Regions from separate parts of the Pantoea sp. CFCC18179 genome, predicted to be linked through region 1. Evidence: predicted binding sites of a transcription regulator. Region 1 holds the regulator's gene; each other region holds the start of a gene.
What was found. Region 1 encodes PhoB, which activates phosphate uptake and scavenging genes when phosphate is short. Its sites were predicted from a motif close to CTGTCATAAAACTGNCNNAT; they were not measured.

Region 1 (10,008 bases):
ATGCCTTTGCGGCACTCTCCTTGTTAAGCGCGGCGCTGCTCAGCGGCTGCGCGACCGAATCGTCGCGCGCCATTGAAGCGCCACAGGTGCGCGCGGCCAGCCAGCCCGCGTATCAGGGCGTGCGCAGCCCGATTGCGGTCGGCCAATTTGATAACCGTTCGTCGTACATGAACGGCATTTTCTCCGATGGTGTTGATCGTCTGGGCAATCAATCGAAAACCATTCTCGTCACGCATTTGCAGCAGACCAATCGTTTCAACGTGCTGGATCGCAGCAACTTGAAAGAGCTGGAGCAGGAAGCGGGCTTCAAAAAGAGCCAACAGAACATCAAAGGTGCCACCTACATCATCACCGGCGATATCACCGAGTTTGGTCGCAAAGAAGTTGGCGATCAGCAGCTGTGGGGCATTCTGGGTCGCGGCAAGAGCCAAGTCGCTTACGCCAAAGTGAATTTGAATGTGGTGGATGTCACCACCTCAGAAGTGGTGTACAGCGCACAGGGCGCGGGCGAATACCAGCTATCTGCACGTGAAATTATTGGTTTTGGCGGCACCACCAGTTACGACTCAACGCTGAACGGCAAAGTGATGGATCTGGCGATCCGTGAAGCGGTCGATCATTTAGTCGATGGCATTAACAGCGGCGCGTGGCGCCCAGCGAAATAAGGATATTACGCATGAAATTATTACCGTTGAGTGCGGCGCTGATCGCCGCGAGCCTATTAGCGGGTTGTGCGCCAAAAGGGCCAGAGCCGATCTATTACTGGGGCGATTACCAGCAGCAGATCTACAGCTACTACAAAAAAGATTCCGATCCGCAAAAACAGATCGAAGCGCTGAATCTCGATATCGAAAAAGCCAAAGCGGTGAACAAGCCAGTGGCACCGGGCCTCCACGCCCAATTGGGGCTGCTGTATGCCAAAACCGGCGCAAGCGATAAAGCCTTTAGCCAGTTTGCCACCGAAAAGCAGCTGTTCCCTGAATCTGCGCCCTACATGGACTTTCTGATGAAGAAAAAGCAAGGAGTTGCCCAATGAAAAAGTGGATTGCTGCATTCAGCGTGTTGACCGCGCTGCTGCTCACCGGTTGTGCGCACAAAAAACCGTACGATTACAGCGCATTCCGCGCCAGTAAACCGGCTTCTATTCTGGTGTTGCCAGCGGATAACCGCTCGCCGGATGTTAATGCTGCTAACAGCTTCACCTCGCTGGTGACACAGCCGCTGGCAGAAGCGGGTTATTACGTGTTCCCGGTGGCGGTGGTGGATGAAACTTTCCAGCAGAACGGATTAACCAACGGCCATGAAATTCAAGCCGTCAGCCCGCAGCGCCTGCACGATATCTTCCATGCCGATAGCGCGCTGTACATTTCGGTGACCGATTACGGCAGCAGCTATCAGGTGATCCAGAGCGTGACTACAGTGTCGGCTAACGCACGGCTGGTGGATCTGCGCAGCGGCAAAGAGTTGTGGCAGGGCATTGCTACGGCAAACGATGCCGAAGGTGGCAACAACAATAGCGGCGGCATTATTGGCATGTTGGTGTCGGCGGCGATTAAGCAGATTGCCAGCAATGTCAGTGACAAATCGCACACCATCGCCGGTGTCACCAGCGCGCGTTTGTTGGCACAGAACGAGCAGGGCGGTTTGCTGAGCGGGCCGCGTTATAAGTTGGCGAGTACGCGTTAACCAGGTCACCATAAATGGCGACCCTACAAAAACAGGTGTAGGGTCGCTGATTTATTCCCCCGGCAACTCCAGTTTGCTGTAGCCCAAACCGTTCATCTTGCGCACTCTGATCTGCACCGGAATGCGCTCTTTCATCGCTTCCACATGACTGATCACGCCGATGGTTTTGCCGCTGGCATTCAAGGCATCCAGCGCATCCAGCGCGGTGTCCAGCGTTTCGGCATCTAGCGTGCCAAAACCTTCATCGAGGAACAGCGATTCGATACGCGTTTTGTGGCTGACCAAATCCGATAACGCCAGTGCCAGCGCCAGACTTACCAGGAAGCTCTCGCCGCCGGATAAGGTACGCGTGTCGCGCGTGGCATCCGCCTGCCAGGTATCCACCACTTCTAATTCCAACTCGTCACTGTCGCGGCGTTGCAGTAAGTAGCGGCCGTGCAAACGATCCAGCTGGCGATTGGCCAGCCACACCAAATGATCGAGCGTCAAACCTTGTGCAAAGCGACGGAATTTATCGCCTTTGGCTGAGCCGATCAGGTCGTTCAGCCGACCTAACTGCGTCAACGTCGCATCATCTTCGGCGATCTGTGTAAGCAACGCTTGCTGCTGCTGGCGCTGCTGGGCATCGCTGTGCAACTGCTGCTGCGCTTCACCTTGCTGGCGTGCATTGTCGCGCAGCGCAATGCGCAGTTGCTCCAGTTGCTGTTGCATGTTGGCGGCACTTTCATCGCTCAACGCCGCCGGACGCTGCTGCTGATGCGCCGCTAAACGTTGCGCAAGCTGTTCGTGCAAAGTGATTTGCTGCTGGCGCTGCTGCTCAAGCGTGTGTAACTGCTGACGTAATTGCTGCACTGCATTCTCGTCCAGCAACGCCACGCGTAATGCCGCTTCATCGGCAAAATCACTCTGCTGCAATGCGGCCTGCAAGGCGGTTTCTGCGGCCTGCACTCGCTCGCTTAAGCTCTGTTGCTGCGCATTGATTTGCTCACATTGGCCGTTCAGGCTGTGCAGCGCGCTCTGCGCCTGCTGCCACTGATGTAACTGCTGTGCCAGCGCTTGTTCGCACTGCTGTAAGGCGGCGTGTTGCTGCTGACGCGCTTCCGCCACCTGTCGATCGCCAAACAGTTGCTGACGCTGCTGCACCTGCTGTTGATGCTGCTGTTGCAAGGTGCTGAGCGCCTGCTGCAACTCGTCCAGCCGCTGCTGTTCACGCTGCTGCTGCTGCTGCAGGCTGTTGCGCTCGCTCTCGGCTTTCGCCAATTGCGGCTGCAACTCGGCGAGTAACCGTTCACTCTCCTGCCATTTGCGCCAGCGCTGCTGCAAGTGGTTGAGCCAGCTTTCGCGCGCCTCCGCTGCCGGTAGATCAAGCTGATGCTGCGCCAACTGCTGTTGCAACAGCTGCGTTTGCTGCTGCTGAGCGTTGCGTTCGCTGGTTTCGCGTTGGCTGAGTTGATCCAACGCTTGCTGGCTGCTGGCGATCTGCTGCTGTGCCAGCTGCTGCTGGTTTTGCTGTTGCTGCCATTGCTGCTGCTGTTGCAAATGCGCATCGCGGGTTTGCTGTACCAAACGTGCCGCATTGTCACGCGCTTGAAGTTGTTGCTGCTGCGCGTGTTCTTCAGCATCCAGGCGCTGCTGCCACTGCGCAAATGCCTCTTGTTGTTCCAGCGTGCAGGTAAGTGCCAGCTCACCGCACAGCGTTTGCCATTGCGCATGGGTGGTGGCGATCTGCTGATCGTAATCGCTGATTTCCTGCTGCAAACTTTGCTGCTGTTGCAGGGATAATTTTTGCTGTTCGCGTTTAGCGGTTCCCAACTCATGAAGTCTTGCCACAAGTAATTCTTGCTCTGATTTGCGGCGAAGATTTTCGCTAGGTTCCAATGCTTGATACTGTTCAATTGCTGGGTGCTGGCATGAACCGCAAAGTGGACAAGGTTGATCCTGTTGAAGTTTGGCTCGAGCACTAGCCAGATCTGCAATGGTGCTTTCCAGCTCGCAAATCTTAGTTATATCTTCAAAGGTTTGTTTTTCACGCTTGTATTCATCACGCAGCGCCTGAAGCGCCAATTCTTCGGCCTGATGCTGTTGCTGCAACTGCGTCAGCTTTTGCTGGCGCTGCAATTTCTGCGGCTGCAAGCTGCGCCATTGTGCGGCTAACAACGTGAGTTGCTGACGCGCAGCGCGTTGCGCTCGATGCTGCGCCAGGGCGGCACGCAACTGTTCGCTGCTGATTTCAGCCTCAAGCGAAGTCAGTGCTTGCTCCGCTTGTAAGCGTTGCTGTGCAGCCTGCGCTTCAGCCTGCTGCAACGGTTGTGCCGCTTGTTCACGCTGCGCGTATGCCTGTTGATGCTGCTCCAGCTGGCTGCGCTGTTGTTGCTGCTGTTGCTGCAACTGCGTCAACGTTTGTTCACGCTCATCCAGCCGGGCGATGTCGGCCTGCCAGCGGCTTAATTCGCCTCCCCAAACAGCCGCGGCGGCTTCTTCACGGCGCAGGGTTTGTTGCTGCTCCACTTGCTGCTGTAAACGTTCACTTACCTGCTGTTGCTGGCTGAGCGCGGTTTGCTGAGTTTGCAGCGCCGCTTGTTGCTGCGTGTGTTGGCGTTGCTGCTCGCCTAATTGCTGTGCGCTGCTGCTGATGCGTTGATCGAGCGGAATCACCTGTTCGGTCAGCAAGGTTTCCAGCTGCTGCTGTTGCTGCAACACTTGCTCACGCGCCTGTTGCGCCGCTTGATAGTGACTTTCGCCCTGTTGCAACGCGGCTTGAGCTTGCTGCTGCTGGCTGATTAATTGCTGCGACTGCCGCTCCAGCGCCTGCCGATCCTGCTGCAATTGCTCGCGTTGCTGTAACTTTTCGCGCAGTTTTTCCGCTGGCTCGGCGCGTGCTAAACGCTGACGATCGCCCTCGGCCTGTTGCCACGCCTGCTGAGCATGTTCTAGCGTTTGCTGCGCCTGCTGTTGTTCCTGTGCCAACTGCTGCGATTGCGCCAGCCAGTGTTGCTGCGCCTGCGCCTCGTTTAATTGCTCACTCAGGATTTTCTCCTGCGCGCCGAGTTCCGCCAGCTGCTGCGTTAACTCGGCACGGCGCGCTTCATCCAGCAGCGACATGCCGCCCGCACGCGCGCGCAGCGTATCCAACTCGCTGCGTGCCGTACGCCAGCGCTCGTAAATCTGCACCGAGATTTGTCCGTAGATTTCCGTGCCGGTCAACTCTTCCAGCAGTTCGGCGCGTTCGCCGGGCTTGGCGTTGAGGAAGGCGGCAAACTGGCCTTGCGACAGCATCATTGAACGGGTGAAGCGGGCGAAATCCAGTCCGGACAAGGTTTCGATGGCTTTCAGCTTGTCGCCGACTTTATCGGCAACGATTTGATTATCCGCCACGCGCGCCAGCTCAACGCGCGGTGCCTGCAACTTGCCGTCGGCTTGTCCACGTGCACGGTTCTGGCTCCAGAAGGCGCGCCATGCTTCGCCTTTTACCTCAAATTCCACTTCAGCTAAGCATTCGGCGGTATCACGGGTGATCAGCTCATTCTGGGTTTGCGACAGCACGCCAAGGCGCGGCGTTTGGTGATACAGCGCCAGGCAAATCGCATCCAGCAAGGTGGTTTTCCCTGCGCCCGTTGCGCCGGTAATGGCAAACAGGCCGTTGCTGGCAAAAGGTTCGCGGCGGAAGTCGATAAACCATTCGCCGCGCAGCGCGTTAAGGTTTTTAAAGCGTAAGGTCAAAATTTTCATGCAGATGGATTCTCCAGCGCGGCAAGCTGCGTGCGGAACAGTTGCGTCAATTGCTCGGCCTGTTCGGCATCCAGCTGTTCTTCTTGCGCCAGTCGACGGGCAAACACTTCTTCGACTTTCAATTCGCTCAACGTTTCATTATCCAGCCGCTCCAGACTGCGGCTGCGCTGTTCGCGGCTGCGGCGCACCAGCAGCACTTCAACCGGCAAGTGCTCGGTTAACGCTTCGATACGACGCTGTAAATCGCTGAGGTATTCCTGCGTGGTGATCTCAATATCCAACCAGGTCAGCGGCGCGTTTTCATCGGCGGTGAACTGCGCCAACTGATGTTCGATCTCGGCCATCGAACCTTTCAGCATTTGCATTGGCTGAAATGGCGGAATGATTAATGGCGTCACATCATCTAACTGCGCACTGAATTCCAGCAGGAATACGCTTTTGTCGCGTCCCAGCTCATCAAAACTCAGTGGAATCGGCGAACCGCTGTAACGAATATGATCGCTGTTGGCGATGCGTTGCGCGCGGTGAATATGGCCGAGCGCGATATAATCGGCCGGCGGAAACGCCTGCGCCGGGAAGGCATCCAGCGTGCCAATATAGATGTCGCGCACCGAATCACTTTTGGTCACGCCGACCGTGGTGAGATGCCCGGTGGCGATGATCGGCAATGCATTGTTTTGCGCCTGCGCGGCGGCGAAGCATTGTTGGTAATGCTGCTCGATGGCTTCCAGCAGCGAAATTTGCTTCTCGCGCCCCGATTGTCCGGCCTGGCTGCGCAGGATATCGCGCGGACGCAGATAAGGAATGGCGCACAGCAGCGCGCCCGGCGTGCCATCGCGTTGCTTCAACGTTAATACCTGATGTTCACCGTGCGGCGTCGCGCTGGTGATCACTTGAGTATTCAGGCACGCCAGCAGTTCGCGTGATTCATTCAGCGTGGCAACCGAATCGTGATTGCCCGCCAGCACCACCAATTGGCAGCCGCTGGGCTGCAACGCCACCACAAAACGGTTAAACATTTCGCGTGCGTAACTTGGCGGCGAGCCGGTATCAAACAGATCGCCGGCGATGATCAGCGCATCCACCTGATGCTGCACAATCTGGTCCTGTAGCCAGTCAAGAAACGCTTGATGTTCTGGCGCGCGACTTTTGCTGTAAAAGAACTGTCCGAGATGCCAGTCCGCGGTGTGAATGATGCGCATGAATGCTCCGTGCAAGCTTAAGCGAGGGCGAATTATAACCGCTTCAGATCAATAAGAAAAAAAGCAGATTTATGTTGTCACATTTCAGTTTCTTATCTATTTATCTAGGGGCGGTGTTTTCATAAAAGTGTCATAAAACTGACGCATAATGGCGCCGCAAATCCCAGTGACAGATGGTCACACTAGCAGGAGTTACAATGGCTAAGCGCATTTTGGTTGTGGAAGACGAAGCTCCCATCCGTGAAATGTTATGTTTCGTGCTGGAACAGAATGATTACCAGCCTATTGAGGCGGAAGATTATGACAGCGCGATTGGTAAGCTGATCGAACCTTGGCCTGATTTGATTCTGCTGGACTGGATGTTACCCGGCGGCAGCGGTATTCAATTCATTAAACATTTGAAACGCGAAGCCATGACGCGTGAAATCCCGGTGATGATGCTGACGGCGCGCGGTGAAGAAGAAGATCGCGTACGCGGTCTGGAAGTGGGCGCGGATGATTACATCACCAAGCCATTCTCACCGAAAGAGTTGATGGCACGTATCAAAGCGGTAATGCGCCGTATTTCACCGATGGCGGTGGAAGAGGTGATTGAAATGCAGGGCTTAAGTCTGGATCCTTCTTCGCACCGCGTGATGTCGGAAAGCACGCCGCTGGAAATGGGGCCGACCGAATATAAATTGCTGCACTTCTTTATGACGCATCCAGAACGTGTGTATAGCCGCGAGCAGCTGCTGAACCACGTTTGGGGCACCAATGTGTATGTCGAAGATCGCACCGTGGATGTGCATATTCGTCGTTTGCGTAAAGCGCTGGAACTCACCGGCCACGATCGTATGGTACAAACCGTGCGCGGAACAGGGTATCGTTTCTCTGCCCGCTACTAAACGGAGTTTTTACCGTGCTGGAACGACTCTCCTGGAAGAGATTGTTGATCGAGCTGGCGCTGGTGTGTTTGCCTGCGCTGGTGCTTGGTCTGTTGTTCGGTTATCTGCCGTGGCTGCTGCTGATTGCAGTATCCGGCGTGATGTTTTGGCACTTCAAAAACCTGATGCGTCTGTCGCACTGGCTGTGGGTCGATCGCTCGATGACGCCGCCCGCCGGACGCGGCAGCTGGGAACCGCTGTTTTACGGCTTGTATCAAATGCAGTTGCGCAACCGTCGTCGTCGTCGCGAGTTGGGCAATCTGATCAAACGTTTCCGCAGCGGCGCAGAATCGTTGCCCGATGCGGTGGTGCTGACCACCGAAGAGGGCACCATCTTTTGGTGTAACGGTTTGGCACAGCAGCATCTGGGTTTACGCTGGCCGGAAGATAACGGCCAGAACATTCTCAATTTGCTGCGCTATCCCGAATTCTCCCGCTATATTCGCCAGCGCGATTTCGACAAGCCGCTGACGCAGATCCTCAATAATCAGCATCATATGGAATTCCGCGTGATGCCATACAGCGAAGGGCAATGGTTGATGGTGGCGCGTGATGTCACCCAGATGCACCAGCTGGAAGGTGCACGTCGTAACTTCTTCGCCAACGTCAGTCATGAGCTGCGCACGCCGTTAACCGTGCTGCAAGGCTATTTGGAAATGATGGACGATTCGGTGATGAACGAGCGCACGCGGGCCAAGGCGTTGCACACCATGCAAGAGCAAACGCGGCGCATGGACAGCCTGGTGAAACAGTTGCTCACCTTGTCGCGCATTGAAGCCGCGCCAGCCATCGATTTGAAAGAAACTGTCGATGTGCCGACCATGCTGCTGCTGTTGCAGCGTGAAGCGGAAACGCTCAGTCAGGGACGCCATTCGATTCATTTCCACACCGATCCGCACCTTAAAGTGTTCGGCAATGACGAACAGTTACACAGCGCGATTTCCAATCTGGTGTACAACGCGGTGAACCACACGCCAGAAGGCACGCGGCTGGATATCAGTTGGCTGCGCACCAAGCAGGGCGCGGAGTTCAAAGTGTGCGATAACGGGCCGGGCATCAGTGAGGAGCATATTCCGCGCCTCACTGAACGTTTCTATCGCGTGGATAAAGCGCGTTCGCGCGCCACCGGCGGCAGCGGTTTGGGATTGGCGATCGTTAAGCATGCGTTGAGCCATCACAACGCGCGGCTGGAAATCACCAGCGTGCCGCATCAGGAAACCTGTTTCAGTTTTCTTCTGCCGCCACGGTTGATTGTGGCTAACGCAATTCAAGCAAGCATTAATTAAGGCTTGCACGACGTAGCGGCGCAATTTATTGCGCGAAAAATCGCGCCGCTACAGAATAGGCGTCATGTTTTTGATTCGCTTAATTGAATTGCGGGACGTCTGATGAAATCGCTGTTGCTCTCTTTTTTACTGTTCTGCTCATTTCAGTCTTACAGCCAACAAACCATGCTGACCGGCAATTTAAGCAGCGTGGGATCGGATACCTTGGGTTATCTGATGACCTTGTGGGGCGAGGATTTCAGTCGCCAGTCGCCGGGCGTTAACGTGCAGGTGCAGGCGGCGGGTTCTTCCACTGCACCAACCGCGCTGGCCGCCGGTGCTGCGCAACTGGGTGCGATGAGCCGCCCAATGCAGATAGATGAACGCCAACTGTTTATCGCGCGTTACGGCTATCCGCCACTGGCGGTGCCGGTGGCGATGGATGCGCTGGTGGTGGTGGTCAATCAAGACAATCCACTGCCGCGCATCGCTCCACAGCAACTCGATGCTCTATTCTCAATCACCCGTTTGTGTGGCGCGCAACAGGTGCCGCAACGCTGGGGCGATCTCGGCTTAAGCGATAGCCGCTGGGCGACGCGCAGCATTCAGCGTTTTGGCCGCAATTCCGCCTCGGGAACCTGGGGTTTCTTCAAGCAACAGGCGCTGTGTAAAGGCGATTTTCGTGCTGATGTAGCCGAATTTCCTGGTTCCGCCGCCGTGGTGCAAGCGGTGGCGGCGACGCCAAATAGCATCGGCTACGCCAGTTTTGGTTTCCACCTCAGCGGCGTGAAAATGCTGCCGGTGGTGACGGCGGCAGGCGACAGCGTGATGCCCGACGCCGAATCGATCCGCAGCGGCCGCTATCCGTGGTCGCGCCCGCTCTATATCTACGTCAATAAAGCGCCCGGCAAACCCTTGCCGCCGTTGGTGGATGCGTTTCTACAGCAGGTGCTGTCAGCGCAAGGTCAGCGCCGGGTGAGTGAAGCCGGTTATTTGCCGTTGTCTGAAACTCAGATGGCGCAGGCACGCGCGGCCATTGAGGCAAATTGAACCACGCGCATCCGATCATGAATTTCTTTCATGTGAGCTGAATTTTCTTCTATTGCTGAAAAGACGACAGCATGGCACTCTCCTTGGACATATAGCCATCTAGATGGCTAAAAATAACCAAGCGAAATTATACCCTGTGGTAATTACACC
Region 2 (10,008 bases), on a different contig from region 1:
GCGCGCTTGTCTGAACTCGGTTCGACCTACAGCAACAACGTGCTCGACGCCACCATGGGCTGGAGCAAGCTGATTACCGATGAAGCAGAATTGGCGGGCATGCCGGAAAGCGCAATGGCCGCAGCAAAAGCACAGGCCGAAGCTAAAGAGCAACAAGGCTGGCTGCTGACGCTGGATATTCCGAGCTATCTGCCGGTAATGACCTACTGCGACAACGCCGCGCTGCGTGAAGAACTGTATCGCGCCTATTCAACGCGCGCGTCCGATCAAGGCCCGAATGCCGGTAAGTGGGATAACGGCCCGGTAATGGCGGAAGAGCTCGCGCTGCGCCACGAATTCGCTCAGCTGTTAGGCTTTGATTCCTACGCCGATAAATCGCTGGCGACCAAAATGGCGGAAAACCCGGCGCAGGTGATCGACTTCCTGACCGATCTGGCGAAACGCGCCCGTCCGCAAGGCGAAAAAGAGCTGGCGCAACTGCGTGCCTTCGCCAAAAAAGAGCACGGCGTTGACGAGATGAATCCGTGGGATCTGACTTACTACGGCGAAAAACAGAAGCAGCATCTTTACACCATCAGCGACGAGCAACTGCGTCCGTACTTCCCGGAAGCGCGTGCGGTGAGTGGTTTGTTTGAAGTGGTGAAACGTATTTACGGCATCACGGCTAAAGAGCGCAAAGACGTCGATGTTTATCATCCTGACGTGCGTTTCTTCGACCTGTTCGACGAAAGTGGCGAACTGCGCGGCAGCTTCTATCTCGACCTGTATGCGCGTGAACACAAACGCGGCGGCGCGTGGATGGATGATTGCGTTGGCCAGATGCGTAAAGCTGACGGCAGTTTGCAGAAGCCGGTGGCGTATCTCACCTGTAACTTTAACCGTCCGCTGCAAGGCAAACCGGCGCTGTTTACTCACGATGAAGTGATCACCCTGTTCCACGAATTCGGCCACGGTTTGCATCATATGCTGACGCGCATCGAAACGCCGGGCGTGTCGGGCATCAGCGGTGTGCCGTGGGATGCGGTCGAACTGCCAAGCCAGTTTATGGAAAACTGGTGCTGGGAGCCGGAAGCGCTGGCGTTCATCTCCGGACATTTCGAAACGGGCGAGCCGTTGCCGAAGGATCTGCTGGATAAAATGCTGGCGGCGAAAAACTATCAGGCGGCGCTGTTTATTCTGCGTCAGCTGGAGTTCGGCCTGTTCGATTTCCGTATGCATACTGAATTCGATCCCGCTAAAGGCGCGCAAATCCTCGAAACCCTGCGCGAAGTGAAGAAGCAGGTTGCCGTGGTGCCAAGCCCGGAATGGGGCCGCTTCCCGCACGCCTTCAGCCACGTGTTTGCTGGCGGTTACGCCGCAGGTTATTACAGCTATCTGTGGGCCGATGTGCTGGCGGCGGATGCCTATTCGCGTTTCGAAGAAGAGGGCATTTTCAATCGTCAAACTGGTCAATCGTTCCTCGATAACATCCTGACGCGCGGCGGTTCTGAAGAGCCCATGGAGCTGTTCAAACGCTTCCGAGGCCGTGAACCGCAGCTCGATGCGATGCTGGAACATTACGGAATTCAGGGATAAGCCTGTAGTGAAAATCGGTTTAGTTGACGAAACAGGCGCCGGAGACGGCGCCTTATTACATTTGGCACAGCGCTGGGGTTTAGAAACGGACGCTGAGGCGACGATGGCGCTGGTGCTCACGCCGCAACATCTCGAATTGCGCAAGCTGGATGAACCAAAACTGGGCGGCATTTTTGTCGATTTCGTGTCTGGCGCAATGGCGCATCGGCGCAAATTTGGTGGCGGTCGCGGCGAAGCGGTGGCAAAAGCCGTGGGCATCAAAGGCGGTTATCTGCCGGATGTGATCGATGCCACCGCCGGTTTGGGCCGTGATGCGTTTGTGCTGGCGGCGTTGGGTTGTCGTGTGCGCATGCTGGAGCGTCATCCGGTGGTCGCGGCGCTGCTGGAAGACGGTTTGCGTCGTGGTTATGAGGATGTCGAAATCGGCGGCTGGCTGCGCGATCGCTTAACGTTATTGCACGTGGTGAGTCAGCAAGCACTAAGCGATATCACCCCCGCGCCGGATGTGGTGTATCTCGATCCGATGTATCCGCACCGGCAAAAAAGCGCAATGGTGAAGAAGGAGATGCGGGTGTTTCAGTCGCTGGTGGGGCCGGATGAGGATGCTGATGCATTGCTGGAACCGGCGCGTCGGCTGGCGAAAAAGCGCATTGTGGTGAAGCGTCCGGATTACGCGCCGCCGTTAGCGGGTATTGCGACACCCGATGCGGTGGTGACCAAAAGCCACCGGTTTGATATTTATCCGCCGTTGGCGTAGATCGTGCCGAAATGAACAAGGTCGCCATGAATGGCGACCTTACGTTCAAGATGACTTATTCGTCATCTTCATCGCGCAGTGGCACGATCAACATGTCGATATGCACGGTGTTGATCAACTGACGTGCTGAAGACATCAGCTTGCTCCAGAAATCCTGATGGTGGCCGCACACCACCAAATCCACATCATATTTCTTAATCGCATCCACCAGCACCTGGCCGAGATCGCCGCTGCCGCTCAGGGTTTCACTGATTGGATAACCGGCATTGACGGAGAGCTCTTTCAGCGCGGTGTGCGTCTCTTCAGAAATGCGCTTCTGCATATCCCCCAAATTGACGTCAATCAGCCCGGTGTAGAGGTCTGAATAGTTCACATCAACGTGGATCAGCGAGATTTTAGCGTCGTATGGACGTGCCAGCGAAACGGCTTTATCAACCAATAACTGACTTTCCGGGGAAAGGTCTACTGCAATCAGGATGTGTTTATAAGCCATGATAAAACTCCTTTCTCAAGATTCGGGGGCAACCTTCCTGCTTTCTTGGTCGGCGTTGTCCTTTGCGCGTAACGGCGATGAAGCGCCACCAACCCTGTTTTCAGCCGTGCAGGTGGCTATTGTTATGTCCTGAGTATAGCCAGAGTTGTTAACAAATGCTGCAAGCAGAAGTTCGCATGTGAGGAAGATCAAGCGTTATCGGCTTTTTCACTCGCGGTGAACGAAAATCATCGCTGGAAAAAAATTGAACAGATCTCCTACACTGAAAATAAGTGCCACTGCCGTATGAGTCGCGCACTCAGGTTCGCATAACAACAATGCAATCGAAAACATTCAGTGGCTGGTTTATTTGCCGTCCGGCGTCTACAGCAATTCCCCGCTGCGTTTGACGTCGTTGCGGTTCCAGCCGGGAGGGGAACATGATCAGCACTATCGCGCTTTTTTGGGCTCTGTGTGTGGTTTGTCTGGTGAATATGGCGCGCTACTTCTCTTCTCTGCGCTCACTTTTGGCCGTTTTGCGCGGTTGCGATCCACTGTTATATCAATATGTTGATGGCGCGGGTTTCTTCACCTCGCACGGGCAGCCGAGCAAACAGGTACGGCTGGTACGTTATATTTGGGATAAGCGTTATCAGGATCATCATGACGAAGAGTTCATTCGCCGCTGCGAACGGGTGCGCGGGCAGTTTGTGCTGACCAGCGGGCTGTGCTTTTTGGTGGTGGTGAGTTTGATTGCGATGGCAATCTGGCAATAAAAAAGGGCGACATCGCTGTCGCCCTCTTTATTTTCTTCGGCTGGATTAAATCAGTTTCAATGCAATCCAGTACAGCGAACCCGACAGCAAAATACACACCGGCAGGGTGAACACCCACGCCATGGCGATATTTTTGATGGTGCGGCTCTGCAATCCACCGCCATCAACCAGCATGGTACCGGCGACGGATGAAGACAGAATGTGCGTGGTGGAAACCGGCATGCCGGTGTAGCTAGCGATACCAATTGATACCGCAGCGGTGACTTGCGCGGACATACCTTGCGCATAGGTCATGCCTTTCTTACCGATCTTCTCACCGATAGTGGTAGCGACACGACGCCAGCCAATCATGGTACCGATGCCCAGCGCCAGCGCGACAGCCACGATAATCCAGATTGGTGCGTATTCAACGGTACCCAGCAAATCCGTCTTCAGCTTGTTGAGGAAGCGCTTATCTTCCGCGCTGGTTTCCGGCAGCTTAGCCACTTTATCCACGGTATCGGAGACGCACAGCAGCAAGCGACGCATCTGGCTGCGTTGATCAACGGTTAGCTGATCGTAGCTTTGCAGATTGTTCAGCAGCAGTTGCGCACGATCGATGGCTTGCAATGCGCGACCGCTATCGCAATGGAACTCATGCGGGCCACCGACCGATTCTTCCGGCGTTGGCACCACCGGCGGTGCGAGTTGCATCATGTGCGTCAGCGACTCGTTATGCTGCTGGTAATACTGCTCCAGATGGTTCACCGCGTCGCGCGTGCGGGTGATGTCATAACCAGAGGCACTCAGGTTAACCACAAACCCCGCCGGCGCTACGCCAATCAACACCAGCATAATCAGGCCAATGCCTTTCTGACCATCATTAGCGCCGTGTGAATAGCTCACGCCAATCGCGGAAACGATCAGGGCGATGCGTGTCCAGAATGGTGGTTTTTTCTTACCATCAATCTTTTCGCGATCGGCTGGCGTCATGTGGATGCGTGAACGTTTAGTGGTTCCGCTCCAGTAGCGACGCAGGATAAAAATCAACCCGCCCGCAATCACCAGACCAACAATCGGCGAAAGAATCAATGACATAAAGATATTGATGACTTTCGGCAAGTTGAGCGCGTCAACCACCGAGGTGCCGCTCATCAGGGCGTTGGTCAGACCAATACCGATGATTGCACCAATCAATGTGTGAGAACTGGAGGCCGGCAAGCCTAAATACCAGGTACCGAGGTTCCAGATTATCGCGGCCAGCAGCATGGAGAACACCATCGCTAAACCGTGGGCCGAACCGACATTTAATAGCAAATCGGTCGGAAGCATGTGAACGATGGCGTACGCCACGCTCAATCCACCTAGCAAAACACCTAAGAAATTGAAAACACCCGCCATGACAACCGCCAGTTGCGCCCGCATCGCACGGGTATAAATGACAGTAGCGACCGCGTTAGCAGTGTCGTGGAAACCGTTGATTGCTTCATAAAACAATACAAACAGCAGAGCAAGAATCAGTAACAGGCTGGTACTGAGGTCGAGACCAGCAAACAGATGTAGCATAAACGTTACGCCATTTTTGGAGGACATGAACGCGGCGCATTATCTGCGACAACGTGCGCGATGTGAAAGGAAAATATAGCTGCAACTTGACTTAAAATTGTAATTAACACAGAGGATTACCCTTAAAACCCCTATAAATTAGGTAGTTACAATATGACATATTTGCGGCATTTTTTTGACGCTAGCGTTAAATGCCGCAGATCTCTACAATCAGCGCCTTTCGGGCAAGTTGGGTTATCGCAGTGGAAAAGTTTGACGTTATCATTATTGGTGCAGGCGCGGCCGGCATGTTCTGCGCGGCGCAGGCAGGGCAATTGGGCCGTCGCGTATTGCTGCTGGATAACGGCAAAAAGGCCGGACGCAAGATATTGATGTCAGGCGGCGGCCGCTGCAATTTCACCAATATGCATACCGAACCTGCGACCTATCTGTCGCACAATCCGCATTTCTGTAAATCCGCGCTGGCGCGTTACACCCAGTGGGATTTCATCGATCTGGTTAATCGCCACGGCATCGCTTACCACGAGAAAACCCTCGGACAACTGTTCTGTGATGACTCAGCGCAGCAGATTGTCGATTTGCTGCTGAAAGAGTGCGAAGCCGGGCAGGTCAGCATGCGCTTGCGCAGTGAAGTGCTGAGCGTTGAGCGTGATGACAGCGGCTACACTTTGCAGCTTAATGGCACGTCCGTGCAGGCGGAAAAACTGGTGATCGCCAGTGGCGGACTTTCGATGCCGGGACTCGGTGCTACGCCGTTCGGCTACAAAGTGGCGGAGCAGTTCGGCCTGAAGGTGTTCCCGACGCGCGCGGCGTTAGTGCCGTTCACGCTGCACAAACCGCTGCTGGAGCAGCTCAATACGTTGTCTGGCGTGGCGCTGCCCACCACCATTACCGCGCAGGACGGCACCATATTTAAAGAAGCGATGCTATTTACCCATCGCGGCTTATCTGGCCCAGCGGTGCTGCAAATCTCCAGCTATTGGCAGCCGGGTGAATTCGTCACCATTGATTTGTCTCCAGCCACTTCGCTGGATGACTTTATTAATGTGCAGCGTGATGCGCATCCGAATCTCAGCCTGAAAAACAGCCTGGCGAAGATTCTGCCGAAGCGTTTGGTGGAAGTATTGCAGGAGCTGAAGCAGATTCCGGATGTGACGCTTAAGCAATTGAACAGTAAGCAGCAAAACGAACTGGTCAACACACTCCATCAATGGCGCGTGCAGCCAAATGGCACCGAAGGCTATCGTACCGCCGAAGTGACGCTGGGCGGCGTCGATACCACCCAGCTGTCCTCAAAAACTATGGAAGCGCGCGATGTGCCGGGCTTATTCTTCATCGGCGAAGTGGTGGATGTCACCGGTTGGTTGGGCGGCTACAACTTCCAATGGGCGTGGAGTTCCGCCTGGGCGTGTGCGCAGGCGCTGTAAGCTTTCACCGCAATCAGAAGGCGATCTGTACCCCAAGTTGTGCCTGCCAATTGCTGACGCCTTCGTGTCCCAACCGCTGCTGCTTTTTAAGCTGGGAATTTAGCGACAGATTTTCTGTCAGTTGCCAATCGATATAACCGCTGTAACGCAGGCTATTTCCGCTGCGAGCGGTACTGAATTCACCTTCATTCCCCACGTTGACGCTGCCCGCGCTGTTAGCGCGCTCGATGTAACGCACCTCCATTCCTAATGCCAGCGTATCGGTTGGCGTAAAGTCATATTTGAAGCCGCCGGAGAGTTGCCGCTGTGTTTGCTGTTGATAACGAGCATGCAGGCCATCCTGATCGCGGATATCGTCGATATTCAGCCATTGCGCCATTACGCCGGCTACTGGCGTAAAGGCATGTGCGCCGTGCGACCAGCGCCAACCGCCGTCTAGCCCGATATTGCCGCCAATGGCTTGCATCTGCGCCACTTCGCCTGACTTGTCGGTGCTGATGCGACCACGATAGTGGTTCACGCCGAACGGCACAGACAATTGCAAACCGGTGGGTTGTTGCCAGCTCAGCATGGCATTGACGCCTTGCGTGTCGAAGCGACTGCTGCTGCGGCCATCTTCCGTTTTCGGCACCAGCGTTAACTGGCCTTTATTGATCCCCAAACTGAGAGCCAATTGGCGCTGTTCATTGCCTGCCAGCGTCCAGCGCGCGCCTATCTGCCAGCCTCGATAGCGACTTTCACTGTTCTCGCGTGGAGTTTTGCCTTGATAGTGTTCCTGCACCTGATAACCCGAAATAAACAAATTCGGCCGGCCATCTTTGCCAGCCAGTTGGGCATGCTGGATGAAACTTGCCTGCAAATTGTCACTGACACTAAACAGCGTGCCCGGCAGCGCAGCATAACTGGCAATTTGTGGTTTCTTCGGTTGCGGTGGCTCCGCCGGTAAACCTCCATCTAAGGCAGGATCAAGCTCATCATCAGGCAGACTGGCGATCATTGAGTTTTGCAGCCGGTAATACCAGAAAAGGTGAGGCCGTCGATCCGCCAATAACAACGGCGATCGCTGGGCGGCAGGATTGAAATCGTCATACCACTCGCTACGTGCCAGTGATTTACCGAGGTTTTTAATGCCGTTGGCGGCGGCTTGTCTTACGGTTTGCATTAGCGAATGGTCGTGTGTATTTCCCTGCAAAGCGGCGCTAAGGGGATCGTCAGGGGGTTGCAGTAACAGGCTGGAAGGTGGGTAAGGGATGTCAGAAGTAGACTGAGCTTGTTTGGCATACACGGGCTCACTACACAGTGCGCCAAAAACCAGCGCCAGCGGAGTCGGTTTCATAGTCTCTCGTCGGATTAGGTGGCTGCGGAATGAGCAACTTATAGCGGTGTACCTAACGCGACTTTCAAGACTCGTCTTGTTTTTACGGCTAAATATCAAATTTTTGCATTCGCTCACAACGAATTAGGCATTTATGTAAGGTCATCGTTTAATTCTGGATCACTGATGCCGAATGTGTCACGCGCGCCCAATCTGCTACTATCGCCACGCTTTTACTTTCCAGTTGGTGAATCGACGTATGTTAAAAATCAAATTTCTCCTGCCATTGCTGATTGTTGCCAGTGCCGTTGTGTGGTGGCTGATGCCGCATTACAGCGATGAGGACAAAGGCTATTACATCGCGATGTTCTGCACGCTGACGCACGATGGACGCGGTAACACATCGCACGATATGCAGCAGATCATTGAAGGCAGCAATTCCGATTACGCATTGCAGAAAATCCATTTTCAAAGCGGTTTAGCCGATCATTTGCAAACGGTGTGGCAGGATTTATCACCGGAACAGCAGCAGCAGGCCCGTGAGGAAAGTTTGGCCTGCCGCCGTGTGATGTCAGAGAAATTGTTGCCGGGCAAACCGGTTCAATAATTAGCGAACCGGTAATGCCAATACGTCGTTGGTGGTTTTAATTTCGGCAAACACATCTGCCATTGCCGCCAGCGCCGCTTGCTGCAACACATTGTGATCAACCACGTTGTTGTCCCAGGTAGCGAGATCGCGTGTGGCAGTGGCATCTTCCGGGACGATCACCGCATAGCCTAATGGCACCGCATCGCGTGTGGTAGATGACACACACATATGGGTCATCAAGCCGGTGACGATCAGTTGCTTAATGCCCTGCGCATCCAACTGCTGTTGTAGGTTAGTGCCAACAAACGAACTCGGTGTTGCTTTGCTGATCACGCGGTCGTTGCTGCCAGGTTGCATGTCTTGATGGAATTCAGCAAAACGGCTGCCTTTGGCAAACAATGGGCCATCGGCATCACCTAAATGCTGCACAAAGAAAACGGGCATGTTGTGTTGGTGAGCGAATTCGACGATGCGTTTGCTATTGTTCAACGCTTTCATGCCATCGGGAATCGGCATTTTTCCGTCAGCAAAATATTCGTTCTGAATATCAATCACGATGACCGCAGTTTCTTTAGCCGTCAGTGTTTGGGTAGCCGTCGCGCCGCTCATGGTGCGAATGGTTGGCGCGCTTGAGGTTAAAATGTTGTTCATAACTAATAATCCTTAAATGAGTGTTTGGCTTGAGAGGCCTGACTTGCCTCCGATGTGGTGCATTATGGTGATTTCGTCGTGAGTGAAGGAGTACAGCGGATGACAAATAACGTTCAATTTGCGCCAAAAGCGTCGCACACTGCTGCGCCGATTAAAGTGGGCGTTGTGGTGTTTGACGACATCATCCCGTTCCATCTTTCGGTGCCTTGTGCGGTATTTGAAAAAGCGGCGCACGATGATGGATTGCTGTGCTATCAGCTGTTTATCTGTGCCACCCATCCCGGACCGTTAAAAACCAACAGTGGTTTTTCAATTGTTGCCGAACATAGCCTGATGCAGTTGGCGGAAGTGGATATGGTGGTGGTTCCAAGCTGGAGCGATCCAGACTTACAGCCACCGGCGGAATTGCTGCTCGCTTTGCAGCAGGCGGTACAACGCGGCGCGCAAGTGGTTGGCCTGTGTCTCGGTGCTTTTGTATTGGGCGCTGCGGGATTGCTCAGCCAGCGACGCGCGACCACCCACTGGCGCTGGATGGCGGATTTCGAACGACTTTATCCCGACGTGGCGATTGACCGCGATGTGCTGTATATCGATGAAGGACAGATTGTCACCTCGGCGGGCACCGCAGCGAGTATTGATTGCTGCCTGCATTTAGTGCGCGAACAGTGTGGCGTGGATGTTGCCAATAGCGTGGCGCGCATGCTGGTGGTACCGCCGCACCGTCAGGGCGGACAGGCGCAATATATTGAGCAGCCGGTTTATCAATCTGCCGGTAACGATCGCTTTATGTCGGCATTAAGCTGGGCGACAGAGAATTTACAGCACGCGCTAACGCTGGAACAGTTGGCGGATAAAGCGCTCATGAGCCGCCGCAGTTTCACCCGTCGCTTCAATCAGACCA
Region 3 (10,008 bases), on a different contig from region 1:
TACGATTATCCGCTGCATGCGCAGGCGCGTTTCAGTCAGAACCTGATGGAGCAGGGCAGCCATCCAACCAGCGAACGTTTGCTGGCGGTGGTGCGTCCGGCCAGCAGCGATGTGGCGAGCGCGTTGGCGATCAATGAAGGCGACAACGTGATTCATCTGCGCACGCTGCGTCGCGTCAACGGCGTGGCGGTGTGCGTGATCAACCACTTCCTCGCCGATCTCAGCTGGTGGCCGACGCTGCAACAGTTTCACAGCGGTTCGCTGCACGACTATATGCAGAAAAACCTCGGCTTATTCCTGACGCGCAGCCAAACGCGCATCAGCACTCGCCGCGCACAGGCCAAAGAGTGCAAGCAGTTGGAGATTGCGTTGCAGTCGCCGCTGTTGTGCGTGCGCACCCTGAATAAACACAGCGACGGCCAGGTGGCGGAATACTCCGTCAGCCTGACGCGTGGCGACATGATTGAACTGACTCTGGAGCACGAATGAAACAGCAAACCGCCCGCCAACATTGGCTCTCGGTGCTGGCACACAGCGACGCCAGCACGCTTGAAGCGCATTGGCAGCCGCTGAATCTGCATGCCGATTTTGAAGCGATTCGCCCGGCAGAGACCGGCTTAACCCGCCTGCAAGCGCGTATGGGCGGCAGCGGCAAACGCTTCGTGATGGGCGACGCCACGGTGACGCGTGCAGTAGTGAAGCTGCACGATGGCACGCTGGGTTTTAGCTATGTGTTGGGACGCGATAAGCCGCACGCCGAACGTTGTGCGCTGATTGATGCGCTGCTGCAACAGCCGGAGACCCAGGCGCTGTTGCAGGAAAAATTGATTGCCCCGCTGGCGGCACTGCGTGAAGAGCAGCGTCAGCTGCGCGCGCGTGAAATCGCCAGCTCCAAAGTGGATTTCTTTACGCTGGTTCGCGGAGATAACTAATGACATTACTGGCAAGTTTTAACCATCCGGTTGCTGATGCACAACGTGCCTTCCGCCGCATTCTCAAAGCGATGAGCGAGCCGGGCGTGATGGTGTCGCTGCCGCTCCAACAAGGCTGGGGCGATCTGTCACCTGCTGCTACCGCCGTGCTGCTGACGCTGGTCGATCAAGAGAGCGCGCTGTGGCTGGATAGCCGCATTGATAATGAAGTGGTGCGCAACAACCTGCGTTTCCATACCGGCGTACCGATTGTGGATGAGCGCGATGCGCCGTTTGCTTTGACGCATGCCGCCGCCAATCCCGATCCGGCGCTGTTTGCGGCGGGCGACAATATGTCACCGGAAAAAAGCACCACGCTGATTGTCGAAGTGCCTTCACTGAATGGCGGCTTAACGCTGCGTCTGAGTGGACCGGGCTTGCGTGAATCACGCGCCATCGCGCCACAACTGCCCGACGCGATTCTGCATTATCTGCGCGAGCGCCCGCATCCGTTCCCACAAGGCGTGGATCTGATTTTCACCTGTGGTGAAGCGATGATGGCCTTGCCGCGCACCACCGACGTGGAGGTGTGCTGATGTACGTTGCGGTTAAAGGGGGCGAAAAGGCGATTGCCAGCGCCCATGAACTTCAGGCGGATTTGCGCCGTGGTGACCGCGACGTAGCTGAACTGGGTTGCGATCAGGTCGTGCAACAACTCGGTTTAGCGGTGGATCGCGTTATGACCGAAGGCGGCATTTTTGATCCGCAACTGGCGGCGTTAGCGATTAAACAAGCCAGCGGCGATTTGGTCGAAGCGATCTTTCTGCTGCGCGCTTACCGCACCACGTTGCCGCGCCTCGCCGACAGTTTGCCGCTGGCAACCGATGAGATGCGCATCGAACGTCGTATCTCGGCGGTGTACAAAGATCTGCCCGGCGGCCAGGTACTTGGCCCGACTTACGACTATAGCCATCGTCTGCTGGATTTCACCTTACTCGCCAATGGCGAAACGCCGGCAGCACCGCGTGACGATCAGGCGCTGCCTGAGCGCTGTCCGCATGTGTTCAGCATGATGACAAACGAAGGATTGGCGGCGCGTGAAGAAGATGACGGCAGCGAGCCGTGCGACATCACCCGCGAACCGCCCGGTTATCCGGCGACGCGTGCTGCCCGTTTGCAACAACTGGTGCGCGGCGACGAAGGTTTCCTGCTGGCGTTGGGTTACTCAACGCAGCGCGGCTACGGTCGTAACCATCCGTTTGCCGGTGAAATCCGTACCGGCTATCTCAGCGTATCGATCTGCCCGGAAGAGCTCGGTTTCGATATCGAGATTGGCGAAATCCTGCTGACCGAATGCGAAATGGTCAACGGCTTCATCACTGAAACAGACAGCGCGCCGCACTTCACGCGCGGTTACGGTTTGGTGTTTGGTCGCTCCGAACGCAAAGCGATGGCGATGGCGCTGGTTGATCGTGCGCTGCAAGCGCCGGAGTACCACGAGCGCATTGCTGGCCCGGCGCAGGATGAAGAGTTTGTGTTGTCGCATGCCGACAACGTAGAGGCGGCGGGCTTTGTCTCGCATCTGAAACTGCCGCACTACGTCGATTTCCAGGCGGAGCTTGAGCTGCTGAAACGGCTGCGCCAACAGCATCAGGAGCAGAACCATGAGTGAGTTAACCGGCTACAACAACGGTTATCTGGACGAGCAGACCAAACGCACCATTCGCCGCGCCATTCTGAAAGCGGTGGCGATCCCCGGTTATCAGGTGCCGTTCGCCGGACGTGAAATGCCGATGCCGTATGGCTGGGGCACCGGCGGCATTCAGATCACCGCCAGCATTATTGGCGATGCTGATGTGCTGAAGGTGATCGACCAAGGCGCGGATGACACCACCAACGCGGTGTCGATTCGTCGCTTCTTCCAGCGCGTCAGCGGCGCGGCAACCACGGAATCCACGCATGACGCCACGCTGATCCAGACGCGTCACCGCATCCCGGAAACGCCGCTCGAAGAAGATCAGATCCTGATTTTTCAGGTGCCGATTCCAGAACCGTTGCGTTTTATCGAGCCGCGCGAGACTGAAACCCGCACCATGCACGCGCTGGAAGAGTACGGCATCATGCAGGTGAAATTGTATGAAGATATCGCCCGTTACGGCCACATCGCCACCACCTACGCGTATCCGGTGAAGGTCAACGATCGCTACGTGATGGATCCCTCGCCGATTCCGAAATTCGACAACCCGAAGATGCACATGATGCCGGCGCTGCAACTGTTTGGTGCCGGGCGTGAAAAACGCATCTATGCGCTGCCGCCGTTTACCAAAGTAGAAAGCCTCGATTTTGACGATCATCCGTTCAGCGTTCAAAGCTGGGAAGAACCCTGCGCGCTGTGCGGTTCCCGTCACAGCTATCTCGATGAAGTGGTCATGGATGATGCCGGTACGCGCATGTTTGTCTGCTCCGATACCGATTTTTGCCACCAGCAGCAGGAACAACAGCATGCACAGTGAACAGCCGCTGCTCGCGGTCAACAATCTGACGCACCTTTATGCGCCAGGCAAAGGCTTTGAAGATGTCAGCTTTGAACTCTATCCCGGCGAAGTGTTAGGCATTGTCGGCGAATCCGGTTCGGGTAAAACCACGCTGCTGCGCAGTTTGTCGGCGCGTTTGGCACCGCAGCAGGGCAACATTCTTTATCGCGCGCAGGATCTTTATCAACTGAGCGAAAGCGATCGCCGCCGCTTGCTGCGCACCGAATGGGGCGTGGTGCATCAGCATCCGCTCGACGGTTTGCGCCCACAAGTGACGGCGGGCGGCAATATCGGCGAGCGTTTGATGGCGGTGGGGCAACGCCATTACGGCGACATCCGTAAAGAAGCGATGCGCTGGTTGCAGGATGTTGAGATCCCCGCCAACCGTATCGACGATCTGCCCACCACTTTTTCTGGCGGCATGCAGCAACGTTTACAGATTGCGCGCAACCTCGTGACGCAGCCGACGCTGGTGTTTATGGATGAGCCGACTGGCGGTTTGGATGTGTCGGTACAGGCGCGCCTGCTGGATCTGCTGCGCACGCTGGTGCGTGAGTTGAATCTGGCGGTGGTGATTGTCACCCACGATCTCGGCGTGGCGCGTTTGCTGGCGCATCGCCTGTTGGTGATGAAGCAGGGCCGCGTTGTAGAGAGCGGATTGACCGACCGAGTGCTGGACGATCCGCATCATCCTTATACTCAGCTGCTGGTTTCGTCGGTGCTGAGTTAATCGCATCAAACGGTCACCATAAATGGCGACCCTACGGTAACCGAGCGTGCTTTTGTAGGATCGCCATTTATGGTGACCGAAAGCGGTGTAATGGCCCAACCGTATTGTTTCGTAGGGTCGCCATTTATGGTGACCTCCAGGAAAAACATCAGGACATCAACATGCAACCTTTATTGCGCGTAGAGCATCTGAGCAAAACCTTTGTGCTGCACAACCAAAGCAGCGCTGCGCTGCCGGTGTTGCAGGACGCCAATCTTGAAGTCAACGGCGGGGAATGTGTGGTGCTGCACGGACGTTCCGGCAGCGGCAAATCCACCTTGCTGCGCGCACTGTACGGCAACTACCAGGCCAACAGCGGCCACATCTGGCTGCAACATCAAGGCGAATGGATCGACATGGCGCAAGCGCCAGCACGGCAGATTCTGGCGATTCGTTGCCACACTATCGGCTGGGTCAGCCAGTTTTTACGCGTGATTCCGCGCGTGCCAACGCTGGAGATCGTCATGCAGCCGTTGCTGGAACGCGGCGTGGAGCGTGCCTTCTGTGAGAAACGCGCCAAAGAACTGCTAACGCGTCTCAACGTGCCAGAGCGCTTGTGGTCGCTGGCACCATCGACCTTCTCCGGCGGCGAACAGCAACGTGTGAATATCGCACGCGGTTTTATCGCCGATTATCCGGTGCTGCTACTGGATGAACCGACCGCCTCACTCGACAGCGCCAACAGCGCGGCGGTAGTGGAACTGATTGAACAGGCCCGCACTCGCGGTGCCGCCATCGTAGGTATTTTCCATGACGAAGTGGTGCGCAGCCGCGTTGCCGATCGCCTGCACGTCATGCAGCCAGTGAACACAGGAGCAGAAGCATGATCGTGAATAACGTCCAGCTGGTGCTGGATCAGGAAGTGGTGGCCGGTTCTCTGGAGATCCGTGACGGTCGTATTGCCAGCTTCAGCGACAGCGCCAGCCAGTTGCCGGGCGCGCTGGATGGCGAAAATGCTTTCCTGCTGCCGGGTTTGGTCGAGTTGCATACCGATAACCTCGACAAGTTCTTTACGCCGCGTCCGAAAGTTGATTGGCCTGCGCATTCGGCGATGAGCAGCCACGATGCGTTGATGGTCGCCAGCGGCATCACCACGGTGCTGGATGCGATTGGCGTCGGCGATGTGCGCGATGGTGGGCATCGCATTGAGAATCTTAACAAGATGATCGAGGCGATTCAGGACAGTAATCGCAAAGGCATTAACCGCGCCGATCACCACTTGCATCTGCGCTGCGAGTTGCCGCATCACACCACCTTGCCATTGTTTGAAAAGCTGATGAGCACGCCGGAATTGTCATTGGTGTCGTTGATGGATCACTCGCCGGGCCAGCGCCAGTACGCCTCGCTGGAGATGTATCGCACCTATTATCAGGGCAAATATCAGCTCAACGATGAGCAGATGGATCAGTTTGAGCGCGAGCAACTGGCGCTGGCGGCCGAGTTCTCCACGCCGAACCGCAACGCCATCTCCAGCTTGTGTCGTTCTCGCGGTATTCCGATTGCCAGCCATGACGATGCCACCGCCGCACACGTGGCGGAATCACACGAAGTCGGCAGCGCGATTGCTGAATTCCCGACCACTATTGAGGCGGCACGCGCCTCACGCGAATGTGGCATGCAAGTGCTGATGGGCGCGCCGAACATTGTGCGTGGCGGTTCGCACTCCGGCAACGTCGCGGCGGCCGATCTCGCCAGCCACGGGCTGCTGGATATTCTGTCGTCGGATTACTATCCGGCCAGCTTGCTCGATGCGGTATTCCGCTTAGTGGCCGATGAGCGCAATAGCCTGACGCTGCCGCAAGCCGCCGCATTGGTGACGTGTAATCCGGCTCGCGCCATTGGCCTGCACGATCGCGGTTCTATCGCCGAAGGGATGCGCGCCGACTTGGTGCTGGCACATACCGCGCACGGTCATCCGCATATTCGTTACGTCTGGTCGCAAGGCAAGCTGGTGTTCTGATGGCGCGCCTGATTTGGCTAACCGGGCCTTCGGGCTCGGGAAAAGACAGCCTGTTGAATGCGCTGCGTGAAGCGCCGCCGGACAATCTGCTGATCGCCCATCGCTACATAACCCGCGCCGCCGATGCCGGTGGCGAGAACCATGTGGCGCTGAGCGAAGCCGAGTTCCGACGGCGTGAAGCGCTGGGCTTGTTCGCGGTGAGCTGGCAGGCGCACGGCCTCTATTACGGGCTGGGCGAGGAGATCGACTTGTGGCTGGCGCGCGGTTTGAATGTGCTGGTCAACGGATCGCGGCTGCATCTGCCGATTGTGCAGCAACATTACGGTGCGCAGCTGTTGCCGCTGGTGTTGCAGGTGTCGCCTGCGGTGCTGGAAGCGCGTCTGCGCCAGCGTGGACGCGAGGATGATGCCGAAATCGCCCGACGCCTGGCACGCGCTGCCGAGCCGCTGCCCGCCCATTGTCATGCGCTGAGCAACGATGGCGCGCTGAGTGACACGCTGAATCAGTTGCGTAATTTCCTCGCCGAGTAACTCGTAGGGTCGCCATTTATGGTGACCTCTTATTAAACCGCGCACTGGCTTGAGGTCACCATAAATGGCGACCTTACGAATCTTCAGGCTGTAGCGAGCGGTCACCATAAATGGCGACCCTACGACGGCTGATGAAACGCTGTCACGGTTTAATCACTTTACTGTCATCAAGCTTTCATCCGATTTGGCCGTAATAGCGGGCAATCAACACCTCAGAAGAGATGGAGCGCAACATGGCACAGGCATTACTGAAGACCGTCGTCGACAATCCGTTCCCGCCTGTAGGCCAGAGCAGCAAGGTGCTGTCGGTACAAGGATTGTGCAAAGCCTACGGCGAAAACAAGGTGCTGGATAATGTCAGTTTCGATCTGCATGCGGGCGAGCTGGTGGCCGTGATTGGTCGCTCTGGCGCAGGCAAATCGACACTGCTGCATATGCTGAATGGCACCATTAGCGCGTCGCAAGGCGCGATTCAAAGCATTCATCAAGGGCAAGCCGACCGCGATGTGGTGACGCTGAATAGCCGTCAGATGCGCGAATGGCGCACCGAATGCGGCATGATTTTCCAGGATTTCTGTTTGGTGCCGCGCCTCGATGTGCTGACCAACGTGCTGCTGGGCCGCTTGAGCCAAACCTCAACGCTGAAATCGTTTTTCAAAGTGTTCTCCGAAACCGACCGTGCGCGTGCCATTGAACTGTTGCAGTGGATGAACATGCTGCCGCAGGCGCTGCAACGTGCCGAAAACCTGTCCGGTGGTCAGATGCAGCGTGTGGCGATTTGCCGTGCGTTGATGCAGAACCCGCGCATCTTGCTGGCCGATGAACCGGTAGCGTCACTCGATCCAAAAAACACCAAACGCATCATGGATGTGTTGCGTCAGGTGAGCGAGCAGGGCATCAGCGTGATGGTGAACCTGCACTCCATCGAACTGGTGAAAAGTTACTGCACCCGCGTGATTGGCATTCAGCGCGGCAGAATCCTGTTCGATGGACATCCTTCCCAGTTGACCGATGGCTTGATGCATGAGCTGTACGGCGACGAAATTAACCAGCTCCACTAACTCCCACGGCAAGAGAAAACCTAAGAATGAAACTGACTTCTTTAGCTTTACTGACTATTGCGATGGCATTTGGCGCAAACGCAGCGGATGCACCAAAAGAGTTGAACCTCGGGATTCTTGGTGGCCAGAACGCCACGCAGCAGATTGGTGATAACCAGTGTGTGAAAGACTTCTTCGACAAGGAGTTGCAGGTTGATACTAAACTGCGCAACTCGTCTGACTATTCAGGCGTGATTCAGGGTTTGCTGGGTAACAAAATTGACCTAGTGCTGAGCATGTCACCGGCCTCTTACGCTTCTGTTTACCTGCAAAACCCGAAAGCAGTGGATGTGGTCGGTATCGTGGTAGACGACAAAGACGGTTCACAAGGTTATCACTCTGTGGTGATCGTGAAAGCCGACAGCCCATACAAAAAGCTGGAAGACCTGAAAGGCAAATCGTTCGGGATGGCCGATCCTGATTCTACTTCGGGCTTCCTGATGCCAAACCAGGCCTTCAAGAAAGAGTTCGGCGGCACGGTTGATGACAAGTACAACAACACCTTCTCTAGCGTGACCTTCTCTGGCGGCCACGAGCAGGACATCCTTGGCGTGCTGAACGGTCAGTTCGAAGGCGCGGTCACCTGGACTTCACTGATCGGCGATCGTGAAACCGGTTATACCTCAGGTGCTTTTGGTCGTCTGATTCGTATGGATCACCCAGACCTGATGAAGCAGATCCGCATCATCTGGCAGTCGCCGCTGATTCCAAATGGCCCGATTCTGGTGAGCAATAATCTGCCAGCCGACTTTAAAGAGAAAGTGGTCGCGACCATCAAGAAGCTGGATAAAGAACAGCACAGCTGCTTCGTTAAAGCGGTTGGCGGTGCGCAGCACATCGGTCCTGCAACCGTGGCTGATTACCAGAACATCATCGATATGAAGCGTGATTTGATGAAAGGTTCGCGCGGTTAATTAACAAGGGGCGCATTCATGCACCCCCATGTTTTTGTAGGGTCGCCATTTATGGTGACCTTCCTACCACAGGAATTCCTCCCTTGACCGATTTCGAACACTACTACCAACGCATCCGCCGCCAGCAAAAGCGCGACTCGCTGCTGTGGTCGCTGCTGTTACTGGCGCTCTATCTGGCCGCGGGCAAGATGTCGGAATTCAGCCTCACCACGGTCTGGCAATCGCTGCCACACTTTTTTGACTACATCGGCGAAACCATGCCGGTGTTGCATTGGTCGGTCTTGTTCTCTGATGTGAAAACCGAAGGATCGCTGGCCTATTGGGGCTATCGTCTGCACTTCCAGCTGCCCCTGATTTGGGAAACCTTACAGCTGGCGCTGTCGTCCACCATCGTGGCAGTCATGGTCGCGGGTGTGCTGGCGTTCTTCGCCGCCGATAACACCAACACGCCACGCAGCCTGCGCATCGCCATTCGCGCCTTTGTCGCCTTCCTGCGCACCATGCCGGAACTGGCGTGGGCAGTGATGTTCGTGATGGCGTTCGGCATTGGCGCGATTCCTGGCTTCCTCGCGCTGGCGTTGCACACCGTCGGCAGCCTAACTAAGTTGTTCTACGAATCGATTGAAAGCGCCTCCGATAAACCGGTGCGCGGCCTTGCCGCCTGTGGTGCCACCAAATTACAGCGCATGCGCTTTGCTTTCTGGCCGCAGGTCAAACCGACGTTTCTTTCCTACAGCTTTATGCGCCTGGAAGTGAATTTCCGCTCCTCGACCATTCTCGGTTTGGTCGGCGCAGGCGGGATTGGCCAGGAGCTGATGACCAATATCAAACTCGATCGTTACGATCAGGTCAGCATCACGCTGTTGCTGATTATTGTAGTGGTGTCGCTGCTGGATACGCTGTCCGGCTGGCTGCGTCGCCGCGTGGTGGAAGGAGAGACGCTATGATTACCCTCGCGCCGGATGTTGCCAAACTCAAGCAGGAACACGCCGCGCTGTTTGCCGCGCAGAACCGTTATTTGCGCCGCGTGGCGTTGGTAGCATTGGCTATCGTGCTCTATTACCTGTTCTTCTTTGAGTTTTTCGGCATTGAGTGGAGCCGCTTTCTGGTCGGCTGCCAGCAGTTGAGTCGCTATTTCCTGCGCATGTTTGTCTGGCAGGATTTCATGAACTGGCCGTTTGCTTACTACTTCACTCAAGTCGGCATTACGCTGGCGATTGTGTTTGCCGGCACCATAACCGCCTCGTTTATTGCGCTGCCGGTTTCGTTCCTTGCCGCGCGTAACGTGAT

Region 2: pitA (inorganic phosphate transporter PitA) is a predicted target of PhoB. The motif match lies at 5,288-5,307, and genes of this name have one in related genera.
Region 3: phnC (phosphonate ABC transporter ATP-binding protein) is a predicted target of PhoB. The motif match lies at 6,866-6,885, and genes of this name have one in related genera.

What each region holds. Positions count from the first base shown of each region.
Region 1 covers NZ_JBNBPM010000013.1:24,280-34,287, reverse strand. The annotation lists gene ACPUC7_RS19745 (CsgG/HfaB family protein) at 1-665, shown strand, start outside; gene ACPUC7_RS19740 (DUF4810 domain-containing protein) at 677-1,036, shown strand; gene ACPUC7_RS19735 (DUF799 domain-containing protein) at 1,033-1,686, shown strand; gene ACPUC7_RS19730 (AAA family ATPase) at 1,738-5,415, opposite strand; gene sbcD (exonuclease subunit SbcD) at 5,412-6,617, opposite strand; gene phoB (phosphate response regulator transcription factor PhoB) at 6,815-7,504, shown strand; gene phoR (phosphate regulon sensor histidine kinase PhoR) at 7,519-8,829, shown strand; gene ACPUC7_RS19710 (PstS family phosphate ABC transporter substrate-binding protein) at 8,932-9,858, shown strand.
Region 2 covers NZ_JBNBPM010000012.1:88,545-98,552, forward strand. The annotation lists gene prlC (oligopeptidase A) at 1-1,575, shown strand, start outside; gene rsmJ (16S rRNA (guanine(1516)-N(2))-methyltransferase RsmJ) at 1,583-2,332, shown strand; gene uspA (universal stress protein UspA) at 2,388-2,825, opposite strand; gene uspB (universal stress protein UspB) at 3,245-3,580, shown strand; gene pitA (inorganic phosphate transporter PitA) at 3,626-5,125, opposite strand; gene ACPUC7_RS19450 (BaiN/RdsA family NAD(P)/FAD-dependent oxidoreductase) at 5,368-6,552, shown strand; gene ACPUC7_RS19455 (autotransporter outer membrane beta-barrel domain-containing protein) at 6,566-7,888, opposite strand; gene ACPUC7_RS19460 (hypothetical protein) at 8,127-8,474, shown strand; gene ACPUC7_RS19465 (cysteine hydrolase family protein) at 8,475-9,107, opposite strand; gene ACPUC7_RS19470 (GlxA family transcriptional regulator) at 9,207-10,008, shown strand, end outside.
Region 3 covers NZ_JBNBPM010000001.1:464,891-474,898, reverse strand. The annotation lists gene phnF (phosphonate metabolism transcriptional regulator PhnF) at 1-489, shown strand, start outside; gene phnG (phosphonate C-P lyase system protein PhnG) at 486-932, shown strand; gene phnH (phosphonate C-P lyase system protein PhnH) at 932-1,507, shown strand; gene ACPUC7_RS02300 (carbon-phosphorus lyase complex subunit) at 1,507-2,583, shown strand; gene ACPUC7_RS02295 (alpha-D-ribose 1-methylphosphonate 5-phosphate C-P-lyase PhnJ) at 2,576-3,424, shown strand; gene phnK (phosphonate C-P lyase system protein PhnK) at 3,414-4,175, shown strand; gene phnL (phosphonate C-P lyase system protein PhnL) at 4,337-5,041, shown strand; gene phnM (alpha-D-ribose 1-methylphosphonate 5-triphosphate diphosphatase) at 5,038-6,174, shown strand; gene phnN (ribose 1,5-bisphosphokinase) at 6,174-6,704, shown strand; gene phnC (phosphonate ABC transporter ATP-binding protein) at 6,938-7,765, shown strand; gene phnD (phosphonate ABC transporter substrate-binding protein) at 7,792-8,718, shown strand; gene phnE (phosphonate ABC transporter, permease protein PhnE) at 8,802-9,665, shown strand; gene phnE (phosphonate ABC transporter, permease protein PhnE) at 9,662-10,008, shown strand, end outside.